DNA from 3 places in the Vibrio sp. ED004 genome. Region 1 is predicted to be linked to each of the others. Evidence: predicted binding sites of a transcription regulator. Region 1 holds the regulator's gene; each other region holds the start of a gene.
The links. The regulator MetJ, encoded in region 1, represses methionine synthesis genes. The targets are predictions, from matches to a motif close to TTAGACNTNTANANGTCTAA.
Positions count from the first base shown of each region.

Region 2: metN (methionine ABC transporter ATP-binding protein MetN) is a predicted target of MetJ. The motif match lies at 3,174-3,193, and genes of this name have one in related genera.
Region 3: metA (homoserine O-succinyltransferase) is a predicted target of MetJ. The motif match lies at 3,199-3,218, and genes of this name have one in related genera.

Region 1 is NZ_CP066149.1:1,437,257-1,448,138, reverse strand. Features, by position in the region: gene rpmE (50S ribosomal protein L31) at 234-452, shown strand; gene ITG10_RS06495 (malic enzyme-like NAD(P)-binding protein) at 786-2,075, shown strand; gene metJ (met regulon transcriptional regulator MetJ) at 2,251-2,571, opposite strand; gene ITG10_RS06485 (O-succinylhomoserine (thiol)-lyase) at 2,780-3,961, shown strand; gene ITG10_RS06480 (bifunctional aspartate kinase/homoserine dehydrogenase II) at 3,964-6,375, shown strand; gene metF (methylenetetrahydrofolate reductase) at 6,673-7,572, shown strand; gene ITG10_RS06470 (PadR family transcriptional regulator) at 7,745-8,284, opposite strand; gene ppc (phosphoenolpyruvate carboxylase) at 8,634-10,882, opposite strand, start outside.
Region 2 is NZ_CP066149.1:911,003-921,884, reverse strand. Features, by position in the region: partial or broken gene ITG10_RS03950 (carbohydrate porin) at 1-368, shown strand, start outside; gene ITG10_RS03945 (MetQ/NlpA family lipoprotein) at 479-1,288, opposite strand; gene ITG10_RS03940 (methionine ABC transporter permease) at 1,370-2,053, opposite strand; gene metN (methionine ABC transporter ATP-binding protein MetN) at 2,043-3,077, opposite strand; gene gmhB (D-glycero-beta-D-manno-heptose 1,7-bisphosphate 7-phosphatase) at 3,285-3,869, shown strand; gene ITG10_RS03925 (MliC family protein) at 3,986-4,321, shown strand; gene treR (trehalose operon repressor TreR) at 4,413-5,357, shown strand; gene treB (PTS trehalose transporter subunit IIBC) at 5,563-6,987, shown strand; gene treC (alpha,alpha-phosphotrehalase) at 7,128-8,813, shown strand; gene ITG10_RS03905 (hypothetical protein) at 8,910-9,845, opposite strand; gene ITG10_RS03900 (winged helix-turn-helix domain-containing protein) at 9,991-10,882, opposite strand, start outside.
Region 3 is NZ_CP066149.1:3,417,854-3,428,735, forward strand. Features, by position in the region: gene rlmF (23S rRNA (adenine(1618)-N(6))-methyltransferase RlmF) at 1-1,208, shown strand, start outside; gene pilW (type IV pilus biogenesis/stability protein PilW) at 1,297-2,064, opposite strand; gene metA (homoserine O-succinyltransferase) at 2,234-3,175, opposite strand; gene ITG10_RS15420 (ATP-binding protein) at 3,451-3,819, shown strand; gene ITG10_RS15425 (DUF3859 domain-containing protein) at 3,894-4,316, shown strand; gene ITG10_RS15430 (M20/M25/M40 family metallo-hydrolase) at 4,422-5,528, opposite strand; gene ITG10_RS15435 (GGDEF domain-containing protein) at 5,788-7,746, shown strand; gene ITG10_RS15440 (hypothetical protein) at 7,882-8,067, opposite strand; gene ITG10_RS15445 (DUF2726 domain-containing protein) at 8,341-9,009, shown strand; tRNA gene ITG10_RS15450 (tRNA-Val) at 9,275-9,351, shown strand; gene ITG10_RS15455 (hypothetical protein) at 9,799-10,773, shown strand.

The DNA.
Region 1 (10,882 bases):
ATCATCCCCAAATTTCAATCAACGCTTCTTCTGAAAAAGGAAATAAAGACACAATTGGTGAAAAATGTATCAAATCAGTTGATCCTGCCTTATAGATTCATTACTATACTGCGCCTTAAAGGTATGGCTTCGTCACTCTATTGTGCGAATGCGGTGTCTTTATTTCTTTTTTAAACTACGTGTGGTGTGCGGCTTAGAATCGTATAGCGACACGGCCTACTTGAGGTTATCCCATGAAAGCTGGAATCCACCCAGAATACAAAGCAGTTACTGCTACTTGTTCTTGCGGCAACACATTTGAGTTCAACTCAACGCTAGCAAAAGAATCAATCCACCTAGACGTATGTGACAAATGTCACCCGTTCTACACTGGTAAGCAACGTATCGTAGATACTGGCGGCCGTGTTGATCGCTTCAACAAGCGTTTCGGTGCTCTTTCTAGCAAGAAGTAATTCTCGCTATTTAGACATAAAAAGGACACTTCGGTGTCCTTTTTTGTTGCCAGCAATTTGTAAAATCACTGACTCCCATTAAAGTATCCATCTCTCGTAACGATCAGTTGCCTCTTTATTCTATTGCACGGCAATTCCTTGCTTATCACTCGTCACCAAAATTCTGCACGAAAGTTCAACAAGCGATAGTAATTTCAACTGCTCACTGGTCTTATTAGTAGTGAAATTTCGTTTTTTAATGAGACAGAGGCTTCAACCACCTAGGAACTTTGAAGTACATCCATTAACATGAACAAGATCCCCCAAATAATAATATCCTAGGAACCTACACCTATGTCTGAAGACAGCAGCCAAGCTCAATCCTCTCAAGAATTATCGCCTCAAGAACAATTCCGTCAGCAAGCTCTTGATTATCATGAGTTCCCGATTCCAGGCAAAATTGCCGTAGAACTGACGAAGCCTGCAAACTCTGCAGAAGACCTAGCACTTGCATACAGCCCAGGCGTGGCTGAGCCTGTTCGCGAGATCGCACAGAACGTTGATAACGTCTATAAGTACACAGGTAAAGGCAACATGGTTGCTGTTATCTCTAACGGTACAGCGATTCTTGGCCTAGGTAACCTTGGTCCTATTGCTTCTAAACCAGTAATGGAAGGCAAAGCGCTACTGTTTAAGCGTTTTGCTGGTTTAGATTCTATCGATATTGAAGTAAAACACCGCACAATCGATGAGTTCGTTGATACAGTTGCGAACATTGCAGATACATTCGGCGGTATTAACCTAGAAGACATCAAAGCACCAGACTGTTTTGAGATTGAACGTCGTCTGATTGAGCGTTGTGATGTACCAGTATTCCACGATGACCAACACGGTACTGCGATTGTAACAGCAGCAGGTATGCTGAACGCGATCGAGCTTCAAGGTAAGAAGCTAGAAGAGTGTAAGATCGTTTGTCTAGGTGCTGGCGCAGCAGCGGTTGCGTGTATGGAGCTACTGATTAAGTGTGGCGCTCAGCGTGAGAAGATCTACATGCTTGACCGTAAAGGTGTGATCCACACTCGTCGTGACGACCTAAACGAATACAAAGAGCTGTTCGCAAACAACACTGACAAGCGCACGCTTGAAGATGTTATCGAAGGCGCTGACCTATTCTTGGGTGTATCAGGTCCTAACCTGCTTCCAGCTGAAGCACTAACGCTAATGGCTGATAAGCCAGTTGTGTTTGCATGTTCAAACCCAGATCCAGAGATCAAGCCAGAGCTTGCTCATGAAGTTCGTTCTGACCTTATCATGGGTACAGGCCGCAGTGATTACCCTAACCAAGTAAACAACGTACTTTGTTTCCCATTCATTTTCCGTGGTGCGCTAGATGTGCGTGCAAGCGAAATCAATGATGAAATGAAGCTGGCAGCGGTTAAAGCGATTCGTGAATTGGCGAAAGAAGAAGTTCCGGCTGAAGTACTGGTAGCGGCGGGTGAAACTGCACTGGAATTTGGTAAAGGCTACATCATTCCTAAGCCAATGGACCCACGTCTACTTCCTCGCGTAGCAAAAGCAGTAGCAGAAGCGGCTGTTGAGTCTGGCGTTGCTCGTATCGAGATGCCTGCTAACTATATGGCGTAATAGCTTTTTATAGCTGCTGCTCAATTGAGCGCAAAAGAATAATAAAAAACCGACTCATCTGGAGTCGGTTTTTTTATGTCTATCATTCACAGCGCAGTCATAAAAACAATGCACGATGTGATCAATAGGGTTCAGCTAGAGCGAATCAATAATGAAGGCAGTGACTGAGTTGTTTTTATTCTTCGTCAAACGCTTCAAACTCGATACCCATCTCTGTCATCAGTTTTTTCACTTCAGCAGGAATATCGTCTGGGCGGTCTTTACGAAGGTCTTCATCCGTTGGTAGTGGTTGGCCTGTGTACGCATGTAGAAAGGCTTCGCACAGTAGCTCACTGTTTGTTGCATGGCGTAGGTTGTTAATCTGGCGGCGAGTACGCTCGTCAGTTAGAACCTTTAACACTTTTAGAGGGATAGAAACTGTAATTTTCTTTACTTGTTCGCTTTTCTTTCCATGCTCAGCATATGGGCTTATGTATTCACCATTCCAGTCGGCCATTGCGTACCTTCATCACTTTAGTTGTTAGAATAAATTAATAGTGGTGATTTTAGCGGGATTTACCGCTATAAGCAAAGACATATAGACGTCTAGAAGTGTTGACGTCTCACGTTTATGAAAGTAAAGTGAATAACATATATCTAACACAGCCGCAAAATGCCGACAAGCAGCTGTGATTCTCAGACGCAAAACTTGTAAGGAAGCACCTATGAGCAGCCGGAAGCCAGCAACAATCGCAGTACGTACTGGTATCGAGTCAGACACGCAACACCATGCCGTTGTCCCACCAATTTATCTTTCGACTAACTATGGGTTTCCCGCTTTTGGTGAAGTGCCAAAGTACGATTACACCCGTTCTGGTAACCCAAACCGAGGTTTATTAGAAACGGCACTGTTTGAACTTGAATCGGGCAAAGGTGCGGTGGTCACTAACTGTGGTACCTCGGCGCTAAACTTATGGGTTTCTGCTTTCTTAGGTGGCGATGATCTTATTATCGCGCCACACGACTGCTACGGTGGTACTTACCGTCTGTTTAACACTCGCTCACTGAAAGGTGACTTCAAAGTTCTATTCGTTGATCAATCGGATCAAGCGGCACTGGATGCGGCGATCGCGCTTAAGCCAAAGTTGATCTTAATTGAAACACCATCGAATCCTTTGGTTCGTGTGGTTGATATTGCAGAAACTTGTCGTAAAGCGAAAGAGGTTGGTGCTCTGGTTGCTGTCGACAACACGTTTTTGACTCCTGTGTTCCAAAAGCCTTTAGAGTTAGGTGCAGATTTTGTTATTCACTCAACCACTAAGTATATCAACGGACACTCAGACGTTATTGGTGGTGTTGTCGTCACGAAAACGGAAGAGCACGCTGAAGAGCTAGCATGGTGGGGCAACTGTATTGGTGCGACCGGCACACCATTTGATAGCTACATGACTCTACGTGGTATTCGTACGCTAGGTGCGCGTATGCGAGTTCACGAAGAGAGCTCACGTGAAATCCTCGCGTCTCTGCAGCAACAAGATCTCGTCGGCACTATTTACCACCCAAGCCTTCCTGAACATCCAGGTCATGATATCGCGAAGAAACAGCAGTCTGGCTTTGGCTCAATGCTGAGCTTTGAGTTTGCAGGTTCATTCGAAGCGCTTAAGTACTTTGTTGATAAGTTAGAGCTATTCTCTTTGGCGGAATCGCTGGGTGGTGTGGAAAGCTTAATCTGCCACCCAGCGTCGATGACTCACCGTGCGATGGGCGAAGAAGCGCTGGCAGAAGCGGGCGTTTCTCAACAGTTACTGCGCCTTTCTGTTGGCCTTGAAGATGCTGAAGACTTGATTGATGACCTTAAGCAAGCGTTTGAAAAGACACAAGGCTTTATCGCTGAAGGGGAGGGTTAATAATGGCAACCTTTCGCCAGCTACATAAATTTGGTGGCAGCAGCTTAGCGAATCCTGAGTGTTACCAACGCGTGGTCAATATTCTTAGAGAATACTCATCAGCCACTGACTTGGTCGTGGTATCGGCAGCGGGTAAAACCACTAACCGCTTGATTGAGTTTGTTGAAGCGCTCGACAAAGATGGTCGTATCGCCCACGAATGTTTGCAAGCACTTCGTCAGTTCCAACTTGAGCTGATTGAAGCGCTGCTTGAAGGTGAGTCTGCGGCTCAGCTAACGGCCACCATTCAACAAGAATTCACCGCTTTGGGTGAGCTAACTGCTCCTCTAAGCGAAGCGCAAAAAGCACAAGTTCTAGGACACGGTGAGGTTTGGTCTTCACGTCTATTAGCTGCTTTGTTGTGCCAACATGATTTACAAGCGGTAGCTCAAGATGCTCGTGCCTTTTTGCGTGCAGAAGTGGGTGCTCAACCTGAAGTTGACCGCGCACGTTCTTATCCTCTGATTAAAGAAGCCTTGGCGCAGCATGCACATTGCCGTGTCGTGATTACTGGCTTTATGGCTCAAAATACTGAAGGTGAAACGGTTCTACTCGGCCGTAACGGCTCGGATTACTCTGCAACTGTGATTGGTGCATTGGCTGAGGTTGAACGCGTAACGATTTGGAGTGACGTCGCTGGTGTATACAGCGCAGACCCTCGTTTGGTTTCGGATGCGTGTTTATTGCCTCTGCTTCGCCTTGATGAAGCGAGTGAACTTGCTCGTCTAGCGGCTCCAGTGCTTCACAGCCGAACGCTACAGCCTGTGGCTCAAAGTGCCATGGACTTAAGCTTACGTTGCAGCTACCAGCCAGAGGCGGGCTCTACACAGATAGAGCGTGTACTGGCATCGGGTCGTGGTGCAAAAATCATTACCTCCTTGGATGAAGTGCTTATCGTTCAGCTGACGTTTGGTCACGGGCATGACTTCGACCGTCTAGAGAGCGAAGTGCTTGAAGGGCTTAAGCGCGCTCAACTTGAGCCTCTTGCTTATGAGCTTGAACCGGATCAGCACTGTTTGCGTCTTGCTTACACTGAAGAGATCGCTGGTGGCGCTTTAGAATATCTACAAGATCACGCGATTGAAGCTGAGATTAAGCTTAAAGAGGGTTTCTCTTTGATTGCTGCCGTGGGAGCTGGCGTAACTAAGAACCCGAACCATTGTTACGGTTTCTACCAGCAGCTCAAGAGCTCGCCGGTTGAGTTCATCTCAGAAGCTAACTCTGGCTTGAGCTTAGTGGCAGTGATTCGTAAGAGTGAAACCTCAAGCCTAGTGAAAGGCATTCACTCTCAACTATTCCAAGCGCAGAAGCGTGTTGCAATTGCTTTATGTGGTAAGGGCAACATTGGTTCAAGCTGGTTAAGCCTGTTTGCTGAGCAGAAAGCGGAACTTGAAAAGCGTCGTGGAATGAACTTTGAATTGGTTGCGGTGGTTGATAGCCAAACCTATTGGTTCGATGACCAAGGCATAGATGCGACTTCGGTAGGTAAGCGCTTTGACGACGAAGCGATTGCCAACAATGGTAACGATTGGTTAGAGCGTTTAGGCTCTATTCAAGGTTATGACGAAGCAGTGGTTCTGGATGTGACTGCGAGCCCTGTACTTGCAGCAAAATACCTGCAAATCGCCCAACAAGGTATTCACTTGATCTCGGCCAACAAGGTGGCAGGCTCTGCATCAAGCGAGTACTACCATCAGGTGCAAGATGCCTTCGCGAAGATCAGCCGTCATTGGTTGTACAACGCGACAGTGGGTGCTGGATTGCCGATTAACCACACGGTACGTGACCTACGTGAAAGTGGCGATGACATCATTGCGTTGTCTGGTATTTTTTCGGGCACGTTATCTTGGTTGTTCCAACAGTTTGATGGCACAGTGCCGTTCAGCGAGTTGGTTGACTTAGCATGGCAACAAGGCCTGACTGAACCTGATCCTCGTGCTGACCTCGATGGTTCAGACGTAATGCGTAAGCTGGTGATTCTGGCTCGTGAATCGGGTTTAGACATCGAGCCTGAAAACGTAAAAGTGGAATCATTGGTCCCTGAAGAGTTGCAAGATCTGTCGGTGGATGACTTCTTTGATAAGGCTTCTGTACTGAGTGAAGAGTTGGCAGAGCGCTTAGAGAAAGCGCACTCTCAACAGAAGGTTCTGCGTTACGTAGCGCGTTTAGAGAAGAATGGTAAGGCAACGGTAGGCGTTGAAGCCCTATCTAAAGAACACGCCCTAGCGAACTTGCTGCCTTGCGATAATATCTTTGCGATTGAGAGCAAATGGTACAAAGATAATCCATTGGTTATTCGTGGCCCGGGTGCCGGTCGTGAAGTAACGGCAGGTGCAATTCAATCAGACCTAAACAGAATGTCTAGTCTGTTCTGATACTCAGATCGGTTGGTTTAATACTTAGATCAATTGTTTTAGTGTCTAAATGGCATACTATTCACTAAGATAAATAAGGCTGAAAGCACGATGTGTTTTTCAGCCTTTTTTCTACATTATTTCTGCTTTGCGAGCCATCTAACTACTTGAGTTTTACTCACGATCTACTTGAGAAAAATTCATAATGGATCTGTTGACATTAAATCGTATTCAATACATCCTACAGACATATAGACGTCTAAACGTCGTTTGAGGATTTGAGATTTTAGTGGTCGCTTTTGCCACAGGGAGAGTAAGATGGGATACACACACGCTAGTCATATCGACGCTTTAAATCAGAATATCGCTGAGCTTTCTGACAACATCAATGTGTCATTTGAGTTTTTTCCACCAAGCAGTGAGAAGATGGAAGAGACCCTGTGGAATTCTGTTCACCGTCTTAAAACACTTCAGCCAAAATTTGTATCAGTAACCTACGGTGCAAACTCGGGTGAACGTGATCGTACCCACTCAATCATTAAAGAAATCAAAAACCAAACAGGTCTAGTCGCAGCGCCACACCTAACGTGTATTGATGCTAGCCGCGAAGAGCTGATTCAAATCGCCGACGATTACTGGGCTAATGGTATCGAGAGCATTGTTGCTCTACGTGGTGATATTCCAGCAGGCGGCGGCGCGCCAGAGATGTACGCATCTGATCTAGTTGAACTACTTAAGTCTCGTCACGACTTTGATATTTCAGTAGCGGCATTCCCAGAAGTTCACCCTGAAGCAAAAAGCGCTCAATCGGATCTTATTAACCTAAAACGTAAAGTAGATGCCGGTGCTAACCGTGCCATCACTCAGTTCTTCTTCGATGTAGAGAGCTACCTACGTTTTCGTGACCGTTGTGTGGCGGCGGGTGTTGATGTTGAGATTGTACCGGGCATCCTACCGGTTTCTAACTTCAAGCAAGCGTCTCGCTTTGCTGCGATGAATAACGTAAAAGTACCAGGCTGGATGGCGAAGCAGTTTGAAGGTTTGGATGATGATCCAACGACTCGTCAGCTTGTTGGTGCGAGCCAAGCAATTGATATGGTTCGTACACTGAGCCGTGAAGGTGTGAAAGACTTCCACTTCTACACGCTAAACCGTGCAGAAATGACTTACGCACTTTGCCACACATTAGGTGTTCGTCCGCAAGTCGCTGCGCTTTAAGCAAAGTCTAGAAGTAAAGCCTAAGCACTTGTAAAAAGCTTCTGGCTGTAAAATTTCAAATCCTATAGATACAAAAAAGGCTTGGACTCTAAGAGTTCAAGCCTTTTGCTTTTCTAGCTTCTAGCTTCTAGCTTCTAGCTTCTAGCTTCTAGCTTCTAGCTTCTAGCTTAACTTAAGCAAGAGCGCCAAGTTCAAGCAGTACTTCTTCAGCCCATACAATCCATGCTTCACGGATAAGTAGGTTACGACGAAGAGTAAGACGCTCAAGGCGTGCTTGCTTGTCTAGTGTTGATGGCGTTGCGTAGTAAGCCGCTTCGATTTCACGGTAGTGAGAAACTAGTTTGCGAGACTCTTCTACTAGCTCAGCAAGTTGTACACGGTAAGCGTCAGAAGGTTGTACAGCACAAGCCATTAGCTTAGCTGAGAACTCGTCACGAACGGTTGGGTGTGCAGTTGGTTGTTCAAACCATTCACCTAGCGCGCCACGGCCAGCATCAGTGATAGAGTAAACTTTACGATCAGGTTTGCCTTCTTGAGGCTCAAGCACGCAAGTTACCTGGTCGTTCTGAGCCATTTTATTTAGCTCGCGGTAAACTTGTTGGTGGCTAGCTTTCCAGAAGTAACCAATGCTTGCGGAGAATTCTTTTGTGATATCGTAACCAGTAGCATCGCGTGTACTTAAAACGGTTAGAATTACGTGTGGTAATGACATGTCTGAAATCCAAATGGTAAACAGTAAACAAATACTTAAACAACAAGTGTGCTTCTAATGGCACGTTATATTGGTTATGTCTAAGTAGCACCAACTCATCGGTTGGTTATGTCACCTTACAAAGCCGTTTATCACCTAGGTTGACCAGTTTATTGGTCAAAAAGCTGCAGATTATTTTTTTGGAGTGTTTCCGCAGCGGAGCAGTAGTATATCTAAATAATAAGCATAAAGTAGAATACATGGACAAAATAACCCAAAAAACTGACAAAAAACTCAGTATTGCTTATTTTGTGAAATAAAAAGGTCGCACTAGGCGACCTTTTGTCTATTGTATAGTAGTAATCACTAATTAACCAGTGTTTCGCATGCCTGCTGCAATGCCTGCAATCGTCACCATTAGCGCTTCTTCAAGCTCTGCTGGTGGTGTTTCACACTTACGAGTACGGTAAAGCAACTCAGCTTGAAGCATGTTTAGTGGCTCAACGTAGATGTTACGTAGGCGGATTGACTCAAGTCCCCAAGGGTCGCTCTGCATTAGGTTCTCGTTGTTCTCAACATTTAGCACGGCTTTGATGTCTTTTTGCAGCTGTTCACGCAGCAATTCACCTAACGGTAATAGCTCTTCGTCAACAAGACGTTGGTCGTAGTACTTAGCGATTTCCATGTTGCACTTCGAGTACACCATTTCCAACATACCTAGACGGGTAGAGAAGAACGGCCACTCACGACACATCTCTTCAAGTAGGGCTTGATGGCCTTGATCTACTGAGTACTGAATCGCTTCACCCGCGCCTAGCCATGCAGGAAGTACCAAACGGTTTTGGCTCCAAGAGAAGATCCATGGAATCGCACGTAGGCTTTCTACGCCGCCGTTCGGATTACGTTTCGCAGGACGAGAACCAAGAGGTAGTTTGCCTAGCTCCAGTTCAGGTGTCGCTTGACGGAAGTAAGGTACGAATTTTTCTTCGCCACGAACCACGTTACGGTAAGCCTCACAAGAGACTTGAGACAGCACTTCCATTAGGTCGCGCCACTCTTGTTTTGGCTCCGGTGGCGGCAGAAGGTTTGCTTCTAGAATCGCACTTGCGTAAAGGTTGAAGCTGTTTACAGCAACGTCTGGTAAGCCAAGCTTAAAGCGGATCATTTCGCCTTGCTCAGTTACACGTAAGCCGCCTTTCAAGCTCTTAGGTGGCTGAGAAAGAAGAGCAGCGTGCGCTGGCGCACCACCACGACCAACCGTACCGCCACGACCGTGGAATAGAGTCAGTTCAATGCCTTCTTCATCACAAACCTTAACCAGCTTATCCATTGCATCGTATTGAGCCCAACCTGCAGACATTACGCCGGCATCTTTCGCTGAGTCAGAGTACCCAATCATCACCATTTGGTGATTCTGGATAAAGCCACGATACAAGTCGATGCTCATTAGCTGCTTCATTACTGCTTCTGAGTTGTTCAAGTCGTCTAGCGTTTCGAACAGCGGACACACGTCCATGCGGTAAGGGCAACCACATTCTTGCAGTAGTAAGTGAACAGCCAGTACATCTGATGCAGTACGAGCCATAGAAATCACGTAAGCACCGAAGGCTTCACGAGGTTGATCAGCAATGACCTTACAGGTGTCTAAAACCTCTTTAACCTGTTCAGATGGCTCCCAATCGCGAGGAAGTAATGGGCGCTTAGAGCTTAATTCATTGGTTAAGAAAGCAATCTTGTCTTGTTCGCTCCATTGGTCGTAATCGCCAATGCCTAGGTAGCGAGTCAGTTCAGACAGCACATCTGAGTGACGGGTACTTTCTTGACGAACATCGAGACGAACTAGGTGTACACCGAATGCTTTTAGGCGGCGTAGAGTATCAAGCAGAGAACCGTCTGCGATTACGCCCATGCCACATTCGTGCAACGATTGGTAACACGCGTAAAGCGGTGTCCAAAGTTGCTCGATGTTCTGTAGTGTTTCTTTCTTAGGAACCTCAGTGTCATGCAGTTTTGCATCCAGCACTTCTAGCGTGTTGTTCAGTAGAGTACGTAGGTTCTTCAGGATTGCACGGTAAGCTTCGTGTTCATCACCTGCAAGTTCACGAACCGCATCATTACACTTAGTCATCGACAGTTCGGTAATTAGCTCGTTAACGTCGCCTAGGTAAAGGTCTGCAGCTTTCCAGCGAGATAGGCGCAGCACTTCTTTAGTGATGGTGTGCGTTACGAATGGGTTACCATCGCGGTCACCGCCCATCCAAGATGAGAAGTGTACTGGGCGAGCATCGATCGGCAGGCCTTCACCAAGATAACCTTTAAGTCGGCCATCCATTTCACGTAGGAAGTCAGGCACGGCTTCCCATAGAGAGTTTTCTACAACTGCAAAGCCCCATTTCGCTTCATCAAGTGGTGTTGGGCGTTGCTGACGAATCACATCAGAGTGCCAACCTTGAGCGATAAGTTGCTCTAGGCGGCGTTCGGTTTTCACGCGCTCTTTGTGTGATAGGTCGCTTAATTCTAATTTAGACAGACACTCGTTGATCTTAACTAGCTTGTTGATCATGGTGCGACGAGTGATTTCTGTTGGGTGTGCAGTCAGAACGAGTTCAATGTTCAGGT
Region 2 (10,882 bases), 530 kb from region 1:
GTGTGCTTGCTATCGGTGAGAACATCGAATTTGGTCACACGGTTCGTTATGCTGCGTCATCGGGTGTGGGTGCGAATAACAGTGATGATGAGTCGTTCAGTGCAGTAATCCGTCCGCTTTATAAGTGGGACAAGCGCATGCGAACCATTCTTGAAATTGACGGCTTTGTGGAAACCATTGATAACCAAGACGGCGCGGGTGGTAAGTTTACCGTCGCTCAGGCTTGGGTACCGCAAGTGGGTTTTTGGTCTCGTCCTGAATTCCGTATTTTTGCGACTTACCTAAACGATGTTGAAAATGACAATGCCTTCGGTGAAGGTAAGAACAGTGAAATGAGTGTCGGTATGCAAGTGGAAGCTTGGTGGTAAGCCGAGCCTTTCTAACGAAATTCGGTACATAAAAAACTGCCGGAAATAAAAAAGGGGCTGACGTTATGTCAGCCCCTTCGGGTATCTATACAATGCTGCAGTTTAGGTGATTACCAACCTTTAACTACGCCACCTTGGAAGATATCAGAAGCTGCGTTGTACACTTCTTCAGTTTGGTAAGCTTTAACGAAGTTCTGTACGTTTTCAGCGTTTAGGTTGTCTTCACGAGAAACGATTAGGTTTACGTAAGGAGAATCTTTGTCTTCAACGAATACGCCATCTTTTTGTGGAGTCAGGTTGATAGAGCTTGCGTAAGTTGTGTTGATGATAGAAAGCGCTACATCATCAAGAGAACGTGGCAGTTGTGCTGCGTCTAGTTCAACAATGGTTAGGTTCTTCGGGTTCTTAACGATGTCACGAACTGTTGCTAGAAGACCAGCACCTTCACGAAGCTCAAGAAGACCTTGTTGCTCAAGAAGCAGTAGAGAACGACCTAGGTTTGTTGGATCGTTTGGTACCGCAATACGAGCACCGTCTTGGATTTCGTCTACAGATTTCACTTCTTTAGAGTAACCAGCAATAGGGTAAACAAACGTGTTACCAGCGATAGTCAGTTTGTAACCACGGTCAGCCACTTGCTGATCTAGGTACGGTGCGTGTTGGAATGCGTTGATGTCGATAGAGCCATCATCCAGAGCCGCGTTTGGTGTTACGTAATCCGTGAAAGTAACTAGCTCAACGTCTAGGCCGTACTGTTCTTTTGCTACTTTCGCTGCAACTTCAGCAACTTGTGCTTCAGCACCTGCCATTACGCCAACTTTTACTTTAGAAGTATCCACTTCTTTATCACCACAACCTGCTAGTACTAGCGCTGATGCCGCTGCTGCGATAGTAAGTAAACCTTTAAGGCTAAATTTCATAATAATCTCCTTTTAATAAATCTATTTAATTTGGTTCAGACGACTCTTGTCTTAGATAGTTTGCGTTTTAACGCTGAGTCTTTATCTGTGGTCAACGCGGCGAACTAAAGAATCACCGATTGATTGAATAATTTGTACAAGCACAATCAACATCACTACCGTTACAGCCATGATGGTCACATCGTAACGGTGGAATCCGTAACGAATCGCGACATCACCTAGACCACCGCCACCAACCGTACCTGCCATTGCTGAGTAGCTTACCAGTGTTACTAGCGTAATCGTTACTGAGTTGATAATAGTCGGTAGTGCTTCAGGAAGCAGAACCTTATTGATGATTTGTGTTGGTGTTGCACCCATCGATTGAGCTGCTTCTACTAGACCTGTTGGTACTTCAAGTAGTGCACTCTCGATAAGTCGAGCCACGAATGGGATAGCGCCAATGGTCAGTGGAACAATCGCAGCTGTTGTACCGATGAAGGTACCAATCAGCATCTTAGTCAGTGGGATAATCGCAACCATCAAAACTAAGAAAGGTACTGAACGACCCACGTTCACAATCGCACCTAAAATCTTGTTTACTTTGGTGTTCTCTAACAGACCACCTTTTTTCGTCGTGTGTAGAATCACGCCTAATGGAATACCGACAGCAAAGCCAACAATGCCTGCAACAGCAACCATGTAAAGTGTTTCGCCCGTTGCGCCTAATAGAAGGTTACCGTTAAGGCTGATCCAGTCAGCAATCTCGTTGAAACTAAAGGACATAACCAAGCACCTCTACTTTTACATTGTTGTCACGTAGGAATTGGATAGCAGCATTATCATCTGCTTCATTACCGAACAGTTCAGCAACCATCATGCCGAACTTCACGCCGCCGGCGTAATCAAGGTCAGAGCTTAGGATGCTGACATCGATATTGAATTTGCGTGCAATCTGAGTCATCAGCGGAGCATCAACCGTTGCGCCCGTAAACTCTAGGCGTACCAGAGGGTAGCTGCTGTTTACGCGAGTCTCTTGCAAGCGTACTTGGTAATCTTCAGGAATCGTCAGATCCAACGTTGAACGAATGAATTGATGCGCAAGCTCAGTCTTAGGGTGAGCAAAAATGTCACCAACTGTGCCTTTCTCTACCAATTCACCACCGCCAATGATCGCCACTTCGTGACAAATGCTTTTCACTACATCCATCTCGTGCGTAATAAGCAGGATAGTGATGTTTAACTTACGGTTGATTTCACGCAGTAGCTCAAGAATCGATTGAGTGGTTGCCGGATCCAATGCACTGGTCGCTTCATCACACAGCAGTACTTTCGGATCAGACGCCAGTGCACGAGCAATCGCAACACGTTGTTTTTGACCGCCACTTAGGTTTGCAGGGTAAGTATCACGCTTATCCGCCAAGCCAACGAGTTCAAGTAACTCACTCACTTTCGCTTCAATAATCGCTTTATCTTTACCAGCAAGTTCTAAAGGCAGTGCTACATTGTTAAATACAGTACGAGAAGACAGCAGGTTGAAGTGCTGGAAAATCATGCCGATGTTACGGCGCGCTTCGCTAAGTTCAGATTTGCTGAGTTTTGTTAGGTCGATACCATCAACAATCACTTCACCTGAAGTTGGGGCTTCCAACATATTTACACAGCGGATTAGGGTACTTTTGCCTGCACCTGAAGAGCCGATGACTCCAAAGATTTGACCTTGAGGAATGTGGAGGTTGATATCAATTAAGGCATTGATTTCTTTAGTGCCTTGATAAAAAACCTTGTTGACTTGATTCACTTTAATCATAGAGAAACCCGTGCAGGTAGAACAGAATAATATGTCGATAGCTCGCTCGATTTACAGACGATGCTATGGTGTTCTATGATCTAAGTCAATAGATATTTTTACGTCTAGACGGCTAAACGTCGATTGTATGGCTAAGCTGGAAACAAATCGTTAACGAACGCAAAACTAAATAGATAGTGATGAAGCAAATAAAGCGTGTAATAATTAATGATTAATAGAGAGTTGATAGAGAACAAAATTTTGTCTAAACCTGCTGTTTTTTTAGATCGTGATGGTGTGATTAACGTTGATCACGGCTACGTACATGATGAGCATGACTTTGAATACATCGACGGTGTGTTTGAAGCGGCGAAAGCGTTTAAAGATATGGGCTATTTATTGGTGCTAGTGACTAACCAGTCAGGCATTGCTCGTGGCATGTTTAGCGAAGACCGTTTTCTTTCTTTAACGCAGTGGATGGATTGGAACTTTGTTGATAATGGTGTCGAGCTCGATGGCATTTATTACTGTCCTCACCACGCTGAACACGGCATTGGTGACTACAAGCAAGATTGTGAATGTCGTAAGCCAAAGCCAGGCATGTTCATTTCTGCTCGTGACTTTCTGAAGATTGATATGGCTAACTCTGTGATGATTGGCGATAAAGCTGAAGACATGATGGCTGCAGAAGCCGCAGGTGTTGGCACTAAAGTATTGGTAAGAACCGGTAAGCCAATCACTGAAAAGGGTGAAGCGCTAGCTAGTGTGGTACTTGATAGCATTAAAGATGTACCTGCTTTCTTAAAAGGCTAAGCGTTTATTTGTCACTAAGGTATTTACCTATCACTAGGCACTTACTTATCAATAAGGTTTTCCTAACCTGAGACTAAACTAAGTGTCATTGACTATATAAAGATGAGGAACGAAGTATGAAAGCTATGTTGGTAGCATCTCTATGTACGGTAGCATTGGTCGGGTGCTCTAAATCAGCAGCCCCTGACAGTGCAGCATCGGATAATCAATTCGTGACTTATCAATGTGAGTCTGACGTCTCGTTTGATGTGGCTTACCTTAGTAATGAAAAAGCAGTACTGCGTTTACCTGATAACGAGTACCAATTGACTCAAGTACCGGCAGGCTCAGGAACCAAATACATTCTAGACGATGGCACCTCAGAGATGATTAACAGCATCACTTTGCGTACTAAAGGTGACGACGCACGCCTCGAACTTGGCCGTGTAGTCTATCGTAATTGCCAAAAGTAAGTCATAGTAAGAACTGCTAGGATTTACAAATAGTTAAGTGAGGGGACCTACCCTCACTTTTTCTTCTCTTCCCTTTAACGTTAGACTTTTTATGAGCAAAAAACTCACTATTCTCGATATTGCTAAGCTGTCCGGTGTTGGTAAGTCAACCGTATCTCGCGTTCTGACCAATGATCCTAAAGTGAAACCTGAAACCCGTGAAAGGGTGGAAAGAGTAATTCAAGAATCTGGGTACACGCCTTCAAAGTCTGCGCAGTCCATGCGTGGTGGCAGTCAAAAAGTCATCGGCGTGATCATCTCTCGTTTAGATTCTCCCTCTGAAAATAAAGCCGTAAGCACCATGCTGGCTGAGTTGTATCGAGCGGATTACGATGTGGTGATCATGGAAAGCCAACTCGACAGAGACAAAGCCAATGAACACCTTCAGGTTCTAAAGCGTCGCAATGTAGATGGCATCATTGTGTTTGGCTTTACGGATTGTGATATTCCCGCAATCGAAGCGTGGGAACACAAAGCCGTGGTTATTGCTTTGGATACCGAGAACGTGACCTCTATTAACTACGATAACCAACAGGTGATCAATAGTGCGTTGGCGCATCTGTCGGAGCAGGGGATCTCAGATGTCGGCTTTATTGGTGTTGATCCTAGTGATAAATCAACCGGTGAGCTGCGTCTTAAGGCTTATCTCGACTGGTGCGAAAGCACTGGAGTGATTGCGAATTATCGTACTGGTCAGCTTCATCATGAAAGCGCTTATCAGCTGGTGGATGAAGTACTGACTCCTACAACTCAAGCACTTGTTTGTGCCAGTGACACATTGGCTCTTGGCGTGATCAAGCGTCTACAAGAACTACAACGTGAAGATGTGGTTGTAACAGGCGTTGGTGGCAATGATCTTCTCTCTTTCTTGTTCCCTCGTGTATTTAGCATTGATCCTGGCTACCAATCTGCAGGTAAGTTGGCGGCTAATCTATTGATCTCTCAGCTTTTAGGCAATTCAGAGATCTCTCATCACACCCAATCTCCGATTCTATAATCCACTCAATTAAGCGAAATCGAACCGCTTAGATTAAAATTAGAGTGTGATCTCTTTCAATTGATGGGACTGTTCCCATTTCAATTTATCATTCATGCGGGCATTATAATAACCGTAATTGGGAATGCTCCCATTAATCTAAATCTTGAGTGGTTGTTGCTACATGGTTTAGATGAGTAATTGAATGAAACCAGGGTGGGGTAGTATGAGTAAGATAGCGAAGCAAGACGTTGCGCGTCTTATCGAGTTAGTCGGTGGCAAAGAAAATATTGCGAGTGTCAGCCATTGTCTGACTCGACTGCGTTTTGTATTGAACGATACAGAGCAAGCGAACAAAGCAGAACTAGAAAAGCTGAAGCAGGTAAAAGGCTGCTTTACGAACGCAGGTCAATTCCAAGTCGTGATTGGCACAGAGGTTGATGAAGTGTACGCACTTCTGATTGAGCAAACGGGTAAAGAGGCGTCATCAAAAGATGAGTCTAAGCTTGCTGCTCGTCAGAACATGAACTTCCTTGAGCGTGGTATCTCCCATTTAGCCGAAATTTTCGTACCACTGCTGCCTGCCATCATTACTGGTGGTTTGATTCTTGGTTTCCGTAATGTGATTGGTGACATTCGCATGTTCGACGGCAAAACCCTCGTTGAAATCAGCCAATTCTGGGCAACCGTTCACTCGTTCTTATGGCTAATTGGTGAAGCGATTTTCTTCTTCCTGCCGGTTGGTGTGTGTTGGGCGACGGTTAAGAAACTCGGCGGAACCCCTATTTTGGGTATCACGCTTGGTGTGACCTTGGTTTCCCCCCAATTGATGAACGCTTACATGATAGGTAAATCGGTACCTGAGGTGTGGGACTTTGGCCTGTTCGTGATTGAGAAGGTCGGTTATCAGGCACAGGTGATCCCTGCGATGCTAGCGGGTGTTGCTCTGGCGTTCATTGAGACCAACCTTAAGCGTATTGTTCCTTCTTATCTGTACCTTGTTGTCGTGCCATTTGTATCGATTATTTTGTCTGTGATTCTAGCGCACGCTTTCATTGGTCCATTTGGTCGTATGTTAGGTGATGGCGTGGCATTCGCGGCTAAAGCAGCAATGACGGGTGACTTTGCGATTCTTGGCTCAGTGGTATTTGGCTTCCTATACGCACCTTTGGTTATTACAGGTATTCACCACACAACCAACGCCGTCGACCTACAACTGATGCAAGACTTAGGCGGCACACCAATCTGGCCTTTGATTGCTCTATCAAATATTGCACAAGCTTCGGCGGTTGTTGGCATCATCATCTTAAGTAAACGCGAAGGCGAACGAGACATCTCGGTTCCAGCTGCAATCTCTGCCTACTTAGGTGTGACGGAGCCTGCGATGTACGGTATCAACCTTAAATACAAATTCCCAATGCTGAGCGCAATGATCGGTAGTGCCGCAGCGGCTGCAATCTGTGGTAGTGCAGGTGTGATGGCGAATGGTATCGGTGTTGGTGGCTTGCCGGGCATCTTATCGATTCAACCGCAATATTGGTCTGTTTACTTAATTGCGATGCTGGTGGCGATTGTACTACCCGTCACGTTAACACTGTTCTTCTATAAACGAGCACAGATGAAAGGCGAGCTAGAAACCGCAAACGCGTAATGTATTAAATAAGCGATGACTCCAAAGTGAGCTATCGCTTTTTCTCTTAGTTATAGCTTTTTCTTTTAGTTATAACGGCTATTCGACCATGATTCACATGGTGATTTTATTTTATATTTTCTGGTAAGTGAGTGTTAGAGATGGCGATGACTGAGCATGATGAAAGTTGGTGGAAAACCGCAACCATCTATCAAATCTACCCAAAGAGCTTTTGTGATAGTGGCAGTAAAGGTACTGGCGATATCAAAGGGATCATTTCAAAACTGGATTATCTTAAACACTTGAGTGTGGATGCAATTTGGTTAACCCCAGTTTACGCATCCCCAATGATCGATAACGGCTACGATATTTCAGATTACTACGCGATTAACCCTCAATTCGGCACTATGGAAGACTTCGACTTATTGCTGTCTGAAGCGCACCAACGTGGTATCCGTATCGTGATGGATATCGTGGTAAACCATACCTCAACCGAGCATGCGTGGTTTCAGTCGGCATTGGGTGACAAAAACAGCCCATACCGCGACTACTACATCTGGAAAGATCCAGTAAACGGTCAAGCACCAACCAACTGGCAGTCTAAGTTCGGTGGTAATGCATGGGAAATGGATGAGGCGACGGGTCAATATTTCCTACACCTATTCGCGAAAGAGCAGGCCGACCTTAACTGGGAGAACCCGGTTGTACGTGAAGAAGTGAAAGACGTCATCAGCTTCTGGGCTAAAAAGGGCGTTGATGGCTTCCGCTTGGATGTGATCAACCTGATTTCGAAACAGCAAGATTTCCCTAACGATGATATCGGTGATGGTCGTCGTTTTTACACTGATGGCCCACGAGTGCATGAATATCTGAAAGAGATCAGCGAAGCGGTATTCCAGAAATACGGCAGCGTGACAGTAGGCGAGATGTCTTCAACGACACTCGAGCATTGCCAGCAGTACTCAAACATTGATAACAGCGAACTATCGATGGTGTTTAACTTCCACCATCTTAAGGTGGATTACACCAATGGTGAGAAGTGGACTAATGCGCCGTTTGATTTCTTGCAGCTCAAGTCGATCTTCAATCATTGGCAAACAGGTTTGAACGGCAAAGGGTGGGGGGCATTGTTTTGGTGTAACCACGACCAACCGCGAGTGGTGAGCCGCTTAGGTGATGATAAGAACTACCGTGTTGAGTCGGCCAAGATGCTGGCTGCGTCTGTACATATGATGCAAGGCACGCCGTATATCTATCAAGGTGAAGAGATTGGCATGACCAACCCGGGTTACACCGAGATCAGCCAGTATCGTGATGTCGAGAGCACCAACATGTATGACATCATGGTGAACCGTGATGGTGTGGCGCATCAAGATATGATGGCGATTCTAGCGCAGAAATCTCGTGATAACTCTCGCACGCCGATGCAATGGAACAGCGAAGCGCATGCAGGTTTCTCACAGGCTAAGCCATGGCTGGATATTGCGAACAACTTCACTGAGATTAACGCTGAGCAAGCGCTGGAAGACAAAGACTCTGTTTTTTACTTCTACAAGAGCTTGATTGAGTTACGCAAAGAAGTGCCAGTGATTACTCACGGTAGTTACAAAGATTTATTGCCTGAGCACCAATCGGTATTTGCGTATTCTCGCGAGACGGATAGCCAGACTTTGTTGTGTATTAACAACTATTACGGTGAAGTATGTCAGGTTGAGTTACCTAATGAATTTGAACTGGATAAAGCGCAATTGCTATTGGGGAATTACTCTGATGAGCAGTCGCCAGTTTCTGCAAACACGGTAGCCTTACGACCGTATGAAACAAGAATTCTCTTGATAGAGCAATAATACTCGTTCCCCTATGCGAGTATAAGCTTTGAGCCTGAACTCTAAGTGTCAGGCTCAAATCTTTCCTTCCTATTCTCTAATGGAAGGCTTCGGTTGCTAGCCTTTGTTGACCGTAAATGAATCGAGAATCCACTTCGTGTCGCTCAGTTGAGTGCCATTCTTTTCATCCCAGTCCATCATTTTCACAACGCCAAAGCTTGGGCTGAACCATGTTTCAGTATTGCTTTGAAATTCAGCTGAATCATACCCATCACAAACAACGTTGTAAGTGTTTTCAACTTTCAGGTACGCCGTTTCAATTTTCTTATCTTGAACCGTTACCGTTGAGCGCTGACCATTTTCGGAAACTTGTTGCTGCCAATGGAAGTCACATCGTGTGTCTGACGGTCCTAAATCATCAATATCGCCTTCGTAGAAATCATCAAGCAAGGCTTCTAGTTGGCCAGTAGTAACCTCAAACGAAAGCCCGACAGAGCTATTGCTGTGACTAATGTTAGGGCTTTTTTCTTTTACCGTACTGCCTGAATATTTGAATACTGGGTTAGTCACCAAAAAGTCGACAGCCTCACCATTAGTCAATTCTATATTGGAATCAACTGAGTTAACAAAGCCATCATTGCCTTTGTAAAACAGGCCGCTGTCCGTTTCACCTTGTACCGTCATATCAGCAGCGTAGAAGTCGTTGATGCCGCTGTTAACCATGCTCTCTAGCGTTGTTTTTAGCTTCTCCAATTCAGCTACGCCTTCAGTCTCATTAGAGATCGCTAATTTATCTAATTGCAACTGAATATTGGCCAACATCTGCTGTGAACTGATATTTCGGTATGCAAGATCCAGTGCTACGTTTTCATCGCCATCTTCTGATATTAGGTAAGACAACAATGTGATGTTCTTTGGTGCAAACTGAGAGTTGTTGATCGGATAATCGAACTGAGTTGTACCATTAGAGCCTGATGAAGAAGAGCCACCTCCGCCGCCACAGCCATAAAGAGCAAAGAGAGAAGCCGCAAGCAGCGTCATGGATTTTTTCATGTTGAGCATTCCTAATATAATTGGCCTAGAGCGGCCTGATGTTTTTAGGAATGCTATTGGTGAGAGAGTTAATAGGGCAAAAAATGAAGATACATAAGATCTTAATTTATATTTAAGTTTTTGTTTTTATGTGTTTTATATTTATTCATTCGGAAAGTTGATGGCCGACATTCGTGCAGTAGTTAAGCATCAGGTTTTCCCACTGCTTAATGATAAGTGGCTCTTTGATGCTCAATTTTAGATTTTTCCAAGGCTGGAGACAGGTCGATTTCGACTCAGGTTTGGACAAGCGAGCAAACAGCTCTTCTGAAGGAACCACTCGCAATAACGCGACTAAGGATTCCATGTAGTTGAGGCGAAACTTATCCATGTCCCCTTGCTTGTAAGCAATATGGGAAATCATTATATAGACCAGTGCGTTCTCAATGGTCGAATTGCCCGCCGTGTTGGTCAGAAATTCCTTCGCGGTTTGCAGGTCTCTTAACTTGAAGTGAATAATCCCAAGCCAGAGTTTTAGCTCGTCGGGAATCAACTTAAAACGCGTTTGCACTAGGCTAGTGAAGCTAATAAGGCGCTGGTGGTCGGTCTCAAACAGAGCCAGTTGTCGAGCAAGCAAGGTTGAAGTCATCACGTTGAGTGACACGCTATCAAGTTTCATTGTTTGCCCGTCAAGCAAGCGGCTCAGCTCTTTATCACTGACAGACCACTCTGGTGATAGCGGAGCAGGTAAAGCGAAGTAGTTCGCTAGCTCTCTATTTATCTCCATCAAGTCTTCACTGAGGTTCTCTATCTCTATTGAGTAGACACCACGGAAAGCAAGTTTGCCTGAACTTGGGTAAATAAGGCTGACTTTAGCCGCAAGGCGTGTATTGACTTCCTGATCTTTCAATCGAATATTGAGCAGGTAATCACTGGTGCGCATGTTTTTGGCGCCCGGAAAAAAGGGCGTGCTGTCTATTGGGTCTACGAAGTAACTTGGTGCATCTTGATTTGCTAAGTCGGTGTAAGCGTATTCAATTTGTTGTTGAAGTAGTAGC
Region 3 (10,882 bases), 1.9 Mb from region 1:
ACAAGCGTATTTCTACCAAGAACACATCGGATAAAAGCCGCAATAACAGTGCACCGAAAGGCGCTGGTAATAACAAAGCAAAGCGACCTTTTGCAAAAGATAGCCAAGGTAAGCAGAGTGCGAATAAAGGATCAGCGAATAAGGGGTCTTTCAACAAAACGGCTTTTAATAAAAACGCAGCCCAAAAAAGACGTTCGGCTGAAAAACCTCAAGGTGGTTTGCACCCAAGAAATCAGCACACTGGTCGCTATGACTTCGAGTTATTGGTTTCCGCGTTGCCTGAGCTAAAAGAGCACCTGATCAAGAACCCAATGGGCGAAGACACCATTAATTTCTCTGATCCACTAGCCGTTAAGCTACTCAACAAAGCTTTGTTGGCGCATCATTATGGCGTTAAACATTGGGATATTCCCGCTGGTTACTTGTGTCCGCCAATTCCTGGTCGTGCAGACTACATTCACAGAGTGGCCGACATTCTTAATAGTGATGGCCAAGGTGAACCTTATAATCATGCTTCTGTGAAAGCATTGGATATTGGTGTTGGTGCAAACTGTATTTATCCAATTATTGGTGCGACAGAGTATAAGTGGCGCTGCACGGGAACTGATGTCGATTCAGTCTCTATCAAAACAGCGAACTTCATTGCGGGAAGTAACCCTAATCTAAAAGGTAAGATTCGCGCTCGCCTACAAGCCGACTCTGAATCTATCTTTAAGGGCGTGATTAAAGATAATGAACGTTACGATGTCACAATTTGTAACCCTCCATTCCATAGCTCTTTAGAAGAAGCGGAAAAGGGTTCACAACGTAAGCTGGATAACCTAGCGGCAAACCGTGCTAAGAAAGCCGGTCAGTCGTTCAAGCCAGAAACGAACAAGAAGTCAGTTAAGTTAGATAAATCAACTAAGCAAGAGAAACCAACCTTAAACTTTGGTGGCCAAAAGTCTGAACTTTGGTGTCCGGGTGGTGAAGCCGCTTTCATTATGAAGATGGCGAGAGAGAGTCAACTTTTTGCTACTCAAGTCTTGTGGTTTACGACATTGATTTCTAAGAAAGACAACGTCGATATGGTTCGCTCTGAGCTAGGTAAGCTACGAGCTAAACAAGTGAAAGTGGTCGAGATGTCGCAAGGCCAGAAGGTGAGTCGCTTTATCGCATGGACCTTTATGGACGATGAGCAAAGACAAGAGTGGATTGCGCTTAAATAGCGGCTGCACTTAGTTAAGACATTAAGCTGAAATATGGACGGGCTTGTTGTTAACGCAACAAGCCCGTTTTTTGTGTTTTGCATAATCGTTAAGCAGAAAGCAATTCATCTAATTTACTCTGATACTTCTGCTCTAGAGCACTATTACCCGCTTTATTTTCGAGATCGACCAAGATTTCAAGCGATGGAATTTGATAGCCATAACGCTGGTGGAATTTGAATAAACGAAGTCGAGCGTCATTGTAATCGGCGTCACTCACTTCGATTTTTGATAACTGTAGTATCGATTTTACGCGGTTTGGGTCATGGTCAATCGCTCTGCTGAAGTAGTATTTTGCTTGGTCGGTATTACCAGCCTTAAATGCACAAAACGCCGCGTTTTCATAACTTGCTGAGACGAGATAGTAGTAGGGCTGGTCGATGGCGCGATTGAAGTACTTATCGGCTTGTTCGTATTCACCCTGTTTACACAAAAATGTACCGTAGTTGTTCAATACATTGCCGTTTCTAGAATCTAGACTCAATGCCTTTCGATAAGTAGATCTTGCTTCGTCTACTTCGCCCACTTGTTCGTAGTAATGCGCCATTGAAAGCCTAGCACGGTAGTAACTAGGTGCGTGTCTAATTGCGAGCTCGAGATTTTCACGCGCTCTGACCATATTGCCTTGTCCCATGTAGCCTAAGCCTAATTCAATTCGAGATTCAGACATCGCGATAGGATCACTTTCAATCTTTGGTGGACCTTCAGTGACAGAGACGCAACCGACTAATGAAAGCGAAGCGAGTAGTACCATACTTGATAACGAAAGGGGACGGGATAACGAAAAGGGTTTAGATAATAACGGCTTGGCAGGCATGTGAAGCTCCTTATGAACACCAACCCATCATATGAAATCAAACCCATTGAAGTGGTAAATCTATTATGGAATGCGACTCACACACCATAAAAAAACCGCGTTCAATTCGTCATTTTATCAATAACCTATTGAACACGGTTTTATGTGTTTGTGAATCGGAAGTAAGAATCTAATCGTCTTTGGTAAAATTGTCTTCGCTGAAATGATCTAGATCGTAAGGCGTTTGTTGGTAAACGCAGTAGTTTAGCCAGTTAGAGAACAACAAGTGTCCGTGACTACGCCAGCTTGCAACGGGCTTGTTGTCTGGGTTGTTGTTCGGGTAGTAGTTGATTGGAATCACAGGCTCCATGCCTTCACCCAGATCACGAATGTATTCATTGTGAAGTGTATGGGAGTCGTACTCAGGGTGACCCGTTACAAACACGTTTCGCTTATCTTTGGTCGCCGCTAGGTATACGCCCGCAACATCAGACGTCGCAAGAACATCTAGATCTGTATGCTCCGCTAAGTACTCCTGAGAGAAGTCAGCATAGCGAGAGTGCGGTGCCAAGAATGTATCGTCGAAGCCACGTAAAATAGGGTGGTATGGGTTATGTATCTCGTGGTTATAAACACCAGACAACTTCTCTTTTCGAGTGCGTTTTGGTAAATCATACAGTAATTTCAAACCAGCCTGAGCTGCCCAACACACGTATAGAGTTGAAGTAACGTGCTTGTTTGCCCATTCCATGATGGTTTTCAGATGGTCCCAGTAGATTACATCTTCAAATTGAACCAAGCCAAGCGGTGCACCAGTAATGATCAATCCATCAAAGTTTCTGCTTTTGACCATTTCAAATTGGCGGTAGAAGTTATCAAGGTGTTCAGTCGGTGTGTTTTTACTTGGTCGGTCATCAATGCGCAGCAGCTCTACATCCACTTGCAATGGGCTGTTTGATAGTAGGCGTAAAAATTGAGTTTCAGTTTCAATCTTCTTCGGCATTAGATTGAGGATCAAGACTCGAAGTGGACGAATTTCCTGTGTCGATGCTCTTGATAACGGCATAACGAAGATGTTTTCTTCACGAAGAACATCGGATGCTGGCAATTGGTCTGGAATGCGAATAGGCAAAGCTTTCTCCCTAAGCTAGATATGTAGACGTCTATACATCTAAATCTATAGTAGTTTGATACGCTTGTCGACATGCAAAATGGATAGATGTAAATAATTTGTGTTTTCTATCAGAAGCAAGACAAGGGCTTCGAGGGTAGTCTCATTGTATTCAGTGATTATCGGAGTCGTGTGTGAGGACTTGGTTTTCGTATACTGAGCAAAGGCAGTTATCAGAGAAACTCGTTACTATTTACGATAAACTCATGTTTTCGAATTAGCCTTTAAAGTGACAGATGAAGTTAATACTCATTCGAGGGTTGCCCGGTTCTGGCAAATCAACAAAAGCAAAAACCTACGATGCATTGCATGTTGAAGCCGATATGTATTATGTGAATGAGCAAGGTGAGTACCATTTTGACCCTAGGCAGCTGCAACAAGCTCATGAGTGGTGTCAAAACACGGCTGAAAACGGATTAAAGCAAGGGCTTGATGTGGTTGTTTCGAATACCTTTGTTAAGCATTGGGAAATGAAGGCCTACCGCCAACTTGCACGTAAATATAAAGCCGATTTGATCATTGAGGTTTGCCGAGAGCAATATGGCAGCATTCACGACATCGAACCGTCGGTGATTAAGCGTATGGCAAAAGACTGGCAAGAATAGCCTCGTACTTATCCAGCTTGGCTGAATGGCAAATAGAATTAAATTAATAGAACAACTCCAAGGTAACGATTGAAATGGCAAAGCGCTCTGTTGTGGTCGACATGACTTCTTATGGTATCTATTCCACGTGGGATTCCAAATCTAAAGATCTTCCAAAAATCCAAGAGTTCACTACCACCGTTGATGCTGAAATCGACGTAGAATTTGGCTATATCTTGAATATCAAAAAAGCCAAAGGTGAGAAGATCCGTTATTGCATTTATCACCCAGACATCACTACAGACAAAGGTGAAGTGCTCGAACCGTTCGACGGCGAAGAGTATGTCGGTAACAATGATTGGGATTTCTACTTAGGTGACACTATCTGGGCGCCTGTCTCGAACAAGCTGGGCAAATGGCGCATGACGGTCGAGCTAAAAGGCAACATCATCGCCGACAAGACATTCGACCTAGTAGCAAAAGACGAAAGCCAGTTTTGGAAGCGTAGAGGTTTTTAGGCTAGAATTTCTGGCTAAATTCAGGCACAAAAAAGCCGAGTCACATGTGAACTCGGCTTTTTGATATTGGCTAAATGGCTTTCACCACCTAGTTACCAACTAAGATTATTGTGTTACGTAAGCCACTACAAACTCAGTGATTGCAACCATGTCTTTCACTGCAATGTATTCTTCAGTGGTGTGAACTTTCGCCATACCAGTAGAAAGGTTAACCGTTGTTAGGCCTTTCGCGTTGAAGTTGTTTGCATCGCTACCACCACCAGTGCGTTTAGTGTTCGCAGTTACGCCAAGCTTCTCAAACGCTGATTTGATAGAAAGAATATGCGGGTGATCGTCTGCAATCACGAATGCATCGTAAGCACGAGTAGATTCGATTTCTACTTCAGCGCCGAACTGCTTCGCACTCTCTTGGAATGTAGAGATCATGTGCTCAACTTGAGCCGTTAGCTTCTCGCCGTTTAGAGAACGCGCTTCTGCTACGACTTTAAGCTCTGGCATTACGATGTTAGTCGCTTGACCGCCTTCAACAATACCGACGTTTGCTGTCGTTTCTTCATCGATACGAAGTAGGTTCATCTTAGTGATTGCGTCTGCTGCCACTTGAATTGCGCTGATGCCTTCTTCTGGCGCTAAACCAGCGTGAGCAGGGCGACCTTTGATCTTCGCAACAATCTTCTGCTGGCCAGGTGCTGCATTTACGATGGTACCAATCGGGCCGCCTGTATCAAGTACGATAGCGTGCTCAGATTGGATGTAAGACATATCGAAGTTCAAAGAGCCGAATAGACCGCCTTCTTCGAATACAGTAAATGCAATCTCAATAGTTTTGTGTTCTTTGCCTTCCGCTTTAATTACGCGAACCGCTTCCATGATAGCTGCGATACCAGACTTGTCGTCACCACCCAGAATCGTGTTGCCTTTTGAACGGATGATGCCGTCTTCGATGATTGGCTCAATGCCGATACCTGGTGTTACTGTATCCATGTGGCAGCTGAATACCGTGCTACCTGAAAGAGTGCCATCTAAACGTGCATAAATGTTGAAACCGTTTGACACTTCTTCTGGAACAGCCAGTTTATGTACGTCAAAGCCTAATTCGCCTAGCTGCTCAGCCAGCGCTTCAGCAATGGCTTTTTCGTTACGTGATTCACTATCGATTTTCACAAGATCGCAGAAATGGTCGACAAGGCGTTGTTCATTAATTTGGGTCATTGTTAATTCTCATTATGTTTCCGTTCTTTCCTTAGAAGTCACGGCTATAGGAACAGGAAAATCACTATAACGCCTTTTTGTAGGATGATTGTCTGAGTTAAATCAAGAAAGTCGCCTGATTATTCCAAATAATAAGAAAAACCTTACTCAGATCCACCATTAAGCAGGATTTTAATCTGTATATCTGTCGGGTATAATGTTTAACCGCTTTTAAAAAATCTCGATGAAATTGGAATGCAATCAATAATGGCACTGATAAATGAATAGAAACAATGTGTTAGGTTCATTTCTTTTAGTCGTGCTGATGAGTGTTGTGCTTGGGCTGTATTTGCTTTATCCAACTTATGACGATGATTTAAAGCATATTCGCCCTGAAAACCCGAGTGTTTATAGTCCAGAGAAAGAGTTATTACTCTCTCAATATGGAACTGCGTTGATTGGTATTCTCGATGTATCCCGTGGTGACCCTAATTTAGCCTCTCATCAACTCGCCACTCTCCAAGCCAAGCTCCCAGACCAAAATAAAGCCATCTACCGTGCTTACGAATTGATGATTTTGTCGAACCTTGCACAACACAAGCTAGATACCGAAGCCGTTTCAGAATACGTCAGACAGATTAAAGCGCTCGCACAACACGAACATATGGCGTGGCTAAAGGCTCAATCTCTCGTTGAATTAGCAATTGAACATATCAGTAAAGGTGAGCTGGCGGAGTCTGAAATCCAAATCAGAGCCGCGATAGATATCGCAGAATCGCTCCACTATGAAGAGTTGTTGATTAAGGCCTATAACACGGCGGGTGTCATCAACAATATCCGCAATGACTTTCCGGAAGCTCAATACTTTTTCCATAAAGGCTTAGACCTTGGCAAGAAGTACCCTCAACACATCTACAACAGTAAGTTAGTGTCAAACATGGCACTGCTTTATATCTATTTGGAAGACTGGCCAAAAGCGCTCAAGCTGATTAAAAGAGCAAAAAAACTCTATTACAAGAGTGGACTACTCGAAGCGTCTACCATCGGCGTGCTGCATGTGAATGAGTCTTTTGCTTATCTGCGCAGTGGTGATTTGGTCAAAGGTCGAGAGGCGTATCAGAGTGCGGCTAAGCTCAATGGCGACAACGTGAGTGAGCGATACAAAATCATCCTGTTAAAAGCAGAGAGTGATGTGTTGTTGGCGGAAAAGAACTTTGAGTCAGCACGACAAGTCGCAAACCTGTGTCTTAGGTACCCGGGCGTGGACAAATATACACTTCAGCTAGGTCAGTGTTATTTAAACAGAGCCTTAGCGAACATTGGTTTAAACCGAGATAATTTTGTCTTTGCTGATCTAAAGCGATCGTCTGCAATGTTCGATGTTGTGGGAACTCGAAGTTGGAAAGTCCTCGGTTTAAGAACACTTGCTGAATATTATGACTCGAGAGACGACAGCGAGAACGCACTTCGCTACTTCAAGCTTTATTACAAAGGAAATAAAGCACTGCTATTTGATAAGCGCCAGAGCGATATCTTTTTACTCGAGCAAGATTTCGCTACGGCATCATTAGCTCAAGAAAACGAACTGCTTAACGCAGAAAAAGAGTTGGGTGAGGTGACATTAGTTAAGCAGCAGTTACGGAATCGAATCGTTGTCGCCTTGGGTATCATGGTGATGTTCAGCGCAGCGTTACTTTTAATTCGGTTACGTTCGATCCAGAAGACCAATAAAGAGTTACTCAAGCAATCGACAAGATGCGAACTCACAGGCTTACACAATAGACGTTACTTGGAACAATTGTTAACTCAGCCGATGCCACATCATTTGTCATCGTTTGGATATACACTCGCTATTTTAGATTTAGACCGCTTCAAACAAGTTAATGACACTTATGGGCATGATGTCGGTGACCAAGTACTGGTGGAGGTCGCTAAGCGTTTAGAGCAAACCTTATCAAAAAACGATGTAGTGGCAAGATGGGGTGGAGAAGAGTTCGTTTTATTGCTGGCTGGGAATCAAGATCCTAATAGAGAGCTTGAGCTGATAAGACAAGCGATCGCTGACCGACCGATTGAAACGCATTCTGGGCTATTAGATTTAACCACATCGATTGGTGCGACGACTCATCTAACGGAACAACAGTTGAATAGCCGTACCTATAAGAAACACTTGAAATCAGCAGACGATGCTTTGTATCAAGCTAAGCAGTCAGGGCGCAATAAAGTGCTTATCGCTTGAACCCTCAAACTTGCTAGATCCCCTGTAATCAAGAAACCTGAACTTCAATAACTAAGCGAATAAGAGTGCCTACCTGAACTAATACAGCTATCTACTCTTATTCGCTTAATTCATACTGTGATTTGGCTTGGTGGGTTACTTAGCGACACCTTGAAGCATTTCAACTAATTCGCCTTCTGTCGCTGGTTCACTAGCGAGTTCAATCACTGCCGAAGCGCCGCCTTTTAACATGTAGGCTTGGGTTCCGCAGTGGTCATAGTGGAACCATTTACCATCTACACATACGTCGGTATAACATCTTGGGTCTTGTTTAAGTTCCATATCAATTTCCTTATTAACATTTGCCTAACGTTTTTCAGGCTAGTTGATCACAAATCTAGGTAAATTGATCTAAATCAATCTAGAGTGTAATTGATGATTTGATTATCAAAATAGGAGAGGTGTGTCTAGCGAAGGAGCTACCTCTCGCTGAGCACTGCGCTCAAAGGTCGTGATTCTGGTTGGCAACTATCGCTCTTTTTCTTGCCAGTTGATGCTTTTCTACATACGCTAGCCACTCTCTTAATCCCTATACAGACTTGATTGTGTTGGAAAATGACTAATATCTTTATCGTTGTAATTGTTCTGGTTGTGTTCTTTTACTTTATTCAAAAGTATGTGGTGAAACACGATGACACCAAAGACCATGCTTATCAGAAGAAAGGCGCGTTGATGTCGGCGCAACAGGCGACATTCTATAATGCGCTAAAATCCGCTGTGGGCAACCATGGGGAAGTGTTTGCTAAAGTCAGCATGTCGAACGTGCTTGTGCCAGCTAAGACGAACAATAAGAAGAATTGGTTTATCGCCAACAACAAGATCTCACGTAGTTACTTCGACTTTGTTGTTTGCGATCCGCGAACGCTAGAACCCCGCGTGATCATCGAACTTGATAACGGAAAAGAGCTCAACAAAGGCAAAGTCGACCGCGAAAAGCTACTGATTCACGTGTGTAAATCGGCAGGTTTACCTCTGATTGGTGCATCTATTAAACACAGCTATCAAGTGAGTCGTTTGAAGAGGTTGCTGGCAGCGCACATTGATTTAATCGAGCCATCAAAAGAAGTGCGCTTCTGTAAGAAGTGTGGCAGCCCGATGATCATCAAACTGGCAAGCCAAGGCGATTACAAAGGCCGACGCTTCTTCACTTGTAGCCGTCAGCCAAACTGTACGTATACCGAGAATTACAACGTCGTGTTCGATGTAGATGAGGAAACGAACTAATATCTTGAGTCAAAATACTCAAGACAGCCGTAAATAGCACAAAGCGTGTCGATGTATGTCGTCATTGAAGTTGAGATGAAATGTGATCTACTTCAAGCCATTGATCTGCTTTGTGTTTAAAATTTATTCTGATTGTTGTTTTTAAAAGCAAACGAACTGTTTTGTGCAAATTTATCCTTGCACGCTACCCATTCACTCGCTATTATCCATCTCGTTCTGAAGCATTAGCCACTTAGTAAAGCGGTTAGATAAGTTTCACAGCATTGCCCGCTTAGCTCAGTTGGTTAGAGTACTTGCATGACATGCAAGGTGTCACTGGTTCGAGTCCAGTAGCGGGCACCAAATTATACGAAAGAGCCCACCTAGCGTGGGCTTTTTTGTATCCTGAATTCCTTGTTTTATCAGGATCTTAGCCATTTCTTAGTCCCCCAAAAAGCCTCAGTGTGTCGTATTCACAGTTTAAAGTAATCTCTCAATAAGCCGCAGCCCAAAGATCACGTCGCCAAAAAGCAGGTATCCCGACCGTGTCGTAATAGATAGTCTTCTAAATGTACTGCAATTGCGCAGTGCTAATTAAAGGAGATACATTATGACAACAAGTAAAGGTAGTCGCGGTCCATCGAGTCATCCTGGTCCCGGAGGGAATTGGCCATCGACCACTGGTGGTAAATCAGGTCGTAATCGTGGTGTTGCACCAAGCAAAAAGTAATATTCCATGGGCCAGTAAAATGGCCCATTAATAATGAGGAATGACTAATGAGGCCAAGCTTTCCTTCAATAGGTGAGGTAGTGAAGGTCATACTTGATTGTTCAGGGATGATTGTCGGAGATTTGGAAGATGAAAACGGTGGTAATAAAAAGACCCAGAAGAAAATGTTATCCAGGTTGGCTAAAGAAGAAGGTGATCTAAACAACAACTTAAACGCAATTTTTGAACTTGGGCGAGAATATTTAGAGTTATATCTTAAAGAGTCGAAAGTCATTGATAGCATAATGCTTTGTTTTGAGGAACTGGTTGGAGAATATCGGCGAATTCAAGCAACTGAAGGAACCTATCTGAGTAAAAAGGAAACGATTAGGTGGCTTATTCAAGCTAGATTTATTGATATTTTTGTATATTCATATTATCGATATAGCCATTTTTACAACGTATCTTCTTTGGGTCTGAACTTACCAAGAGGGGCTTGGTGGTTGCCAAGTTCAAATGAGAACTCTCTGACTAAAGTATGGAATTGGATTTATCATAAATTTGGCTTATCTCAAACGAAATTCCATGATCCTAGCTTGTCTCCAACTGAGGAGGCGAGATTACCTTCCAAGCTTCACTCTCATAGACGGAAGCAAAATTTAGAAAACGCACAACGCTGGATATCTAGTAAAGCGTTACCTAGCTTATCAAGTTTGGTCACAAACCTAGAACAATCTATAGAGGTGCACAGATTAGTGTCTGGTATACATGTTTCGAAAGTGGAACGAGAGTCGTTTCTATTGGTCTTGATGATCGCAAGGTTATCCACAGCGGCGTTTAGGCAGATTAACGAAGCGTATGATATTGAGTTCTCAAAAGCTTTGTCTAAACACCTTTATGGGCAGAATCGACGTCTTAGAGAAGAACTAAGTTATTTTGTTAAGAATGTGCAAAAACAGATTTTTGAACAAAAGGTAATTGAAGCTGCCAGTCAAGACTGGGTGTGGAAGAATGAGACGGACTTTTTTTGGCGTTGCCGGGCTTCATGGGTCAATTGTGGTGTTGGGGAGCTATAGTCAATGCACCGACAATATGGTCAACAATTTAGTACGAATGAATGGATCAGAGCATCGTGCAATAAAATAACTCCTTTTGTAACTTTCTCTGAAATTCAAGCTACCAGAG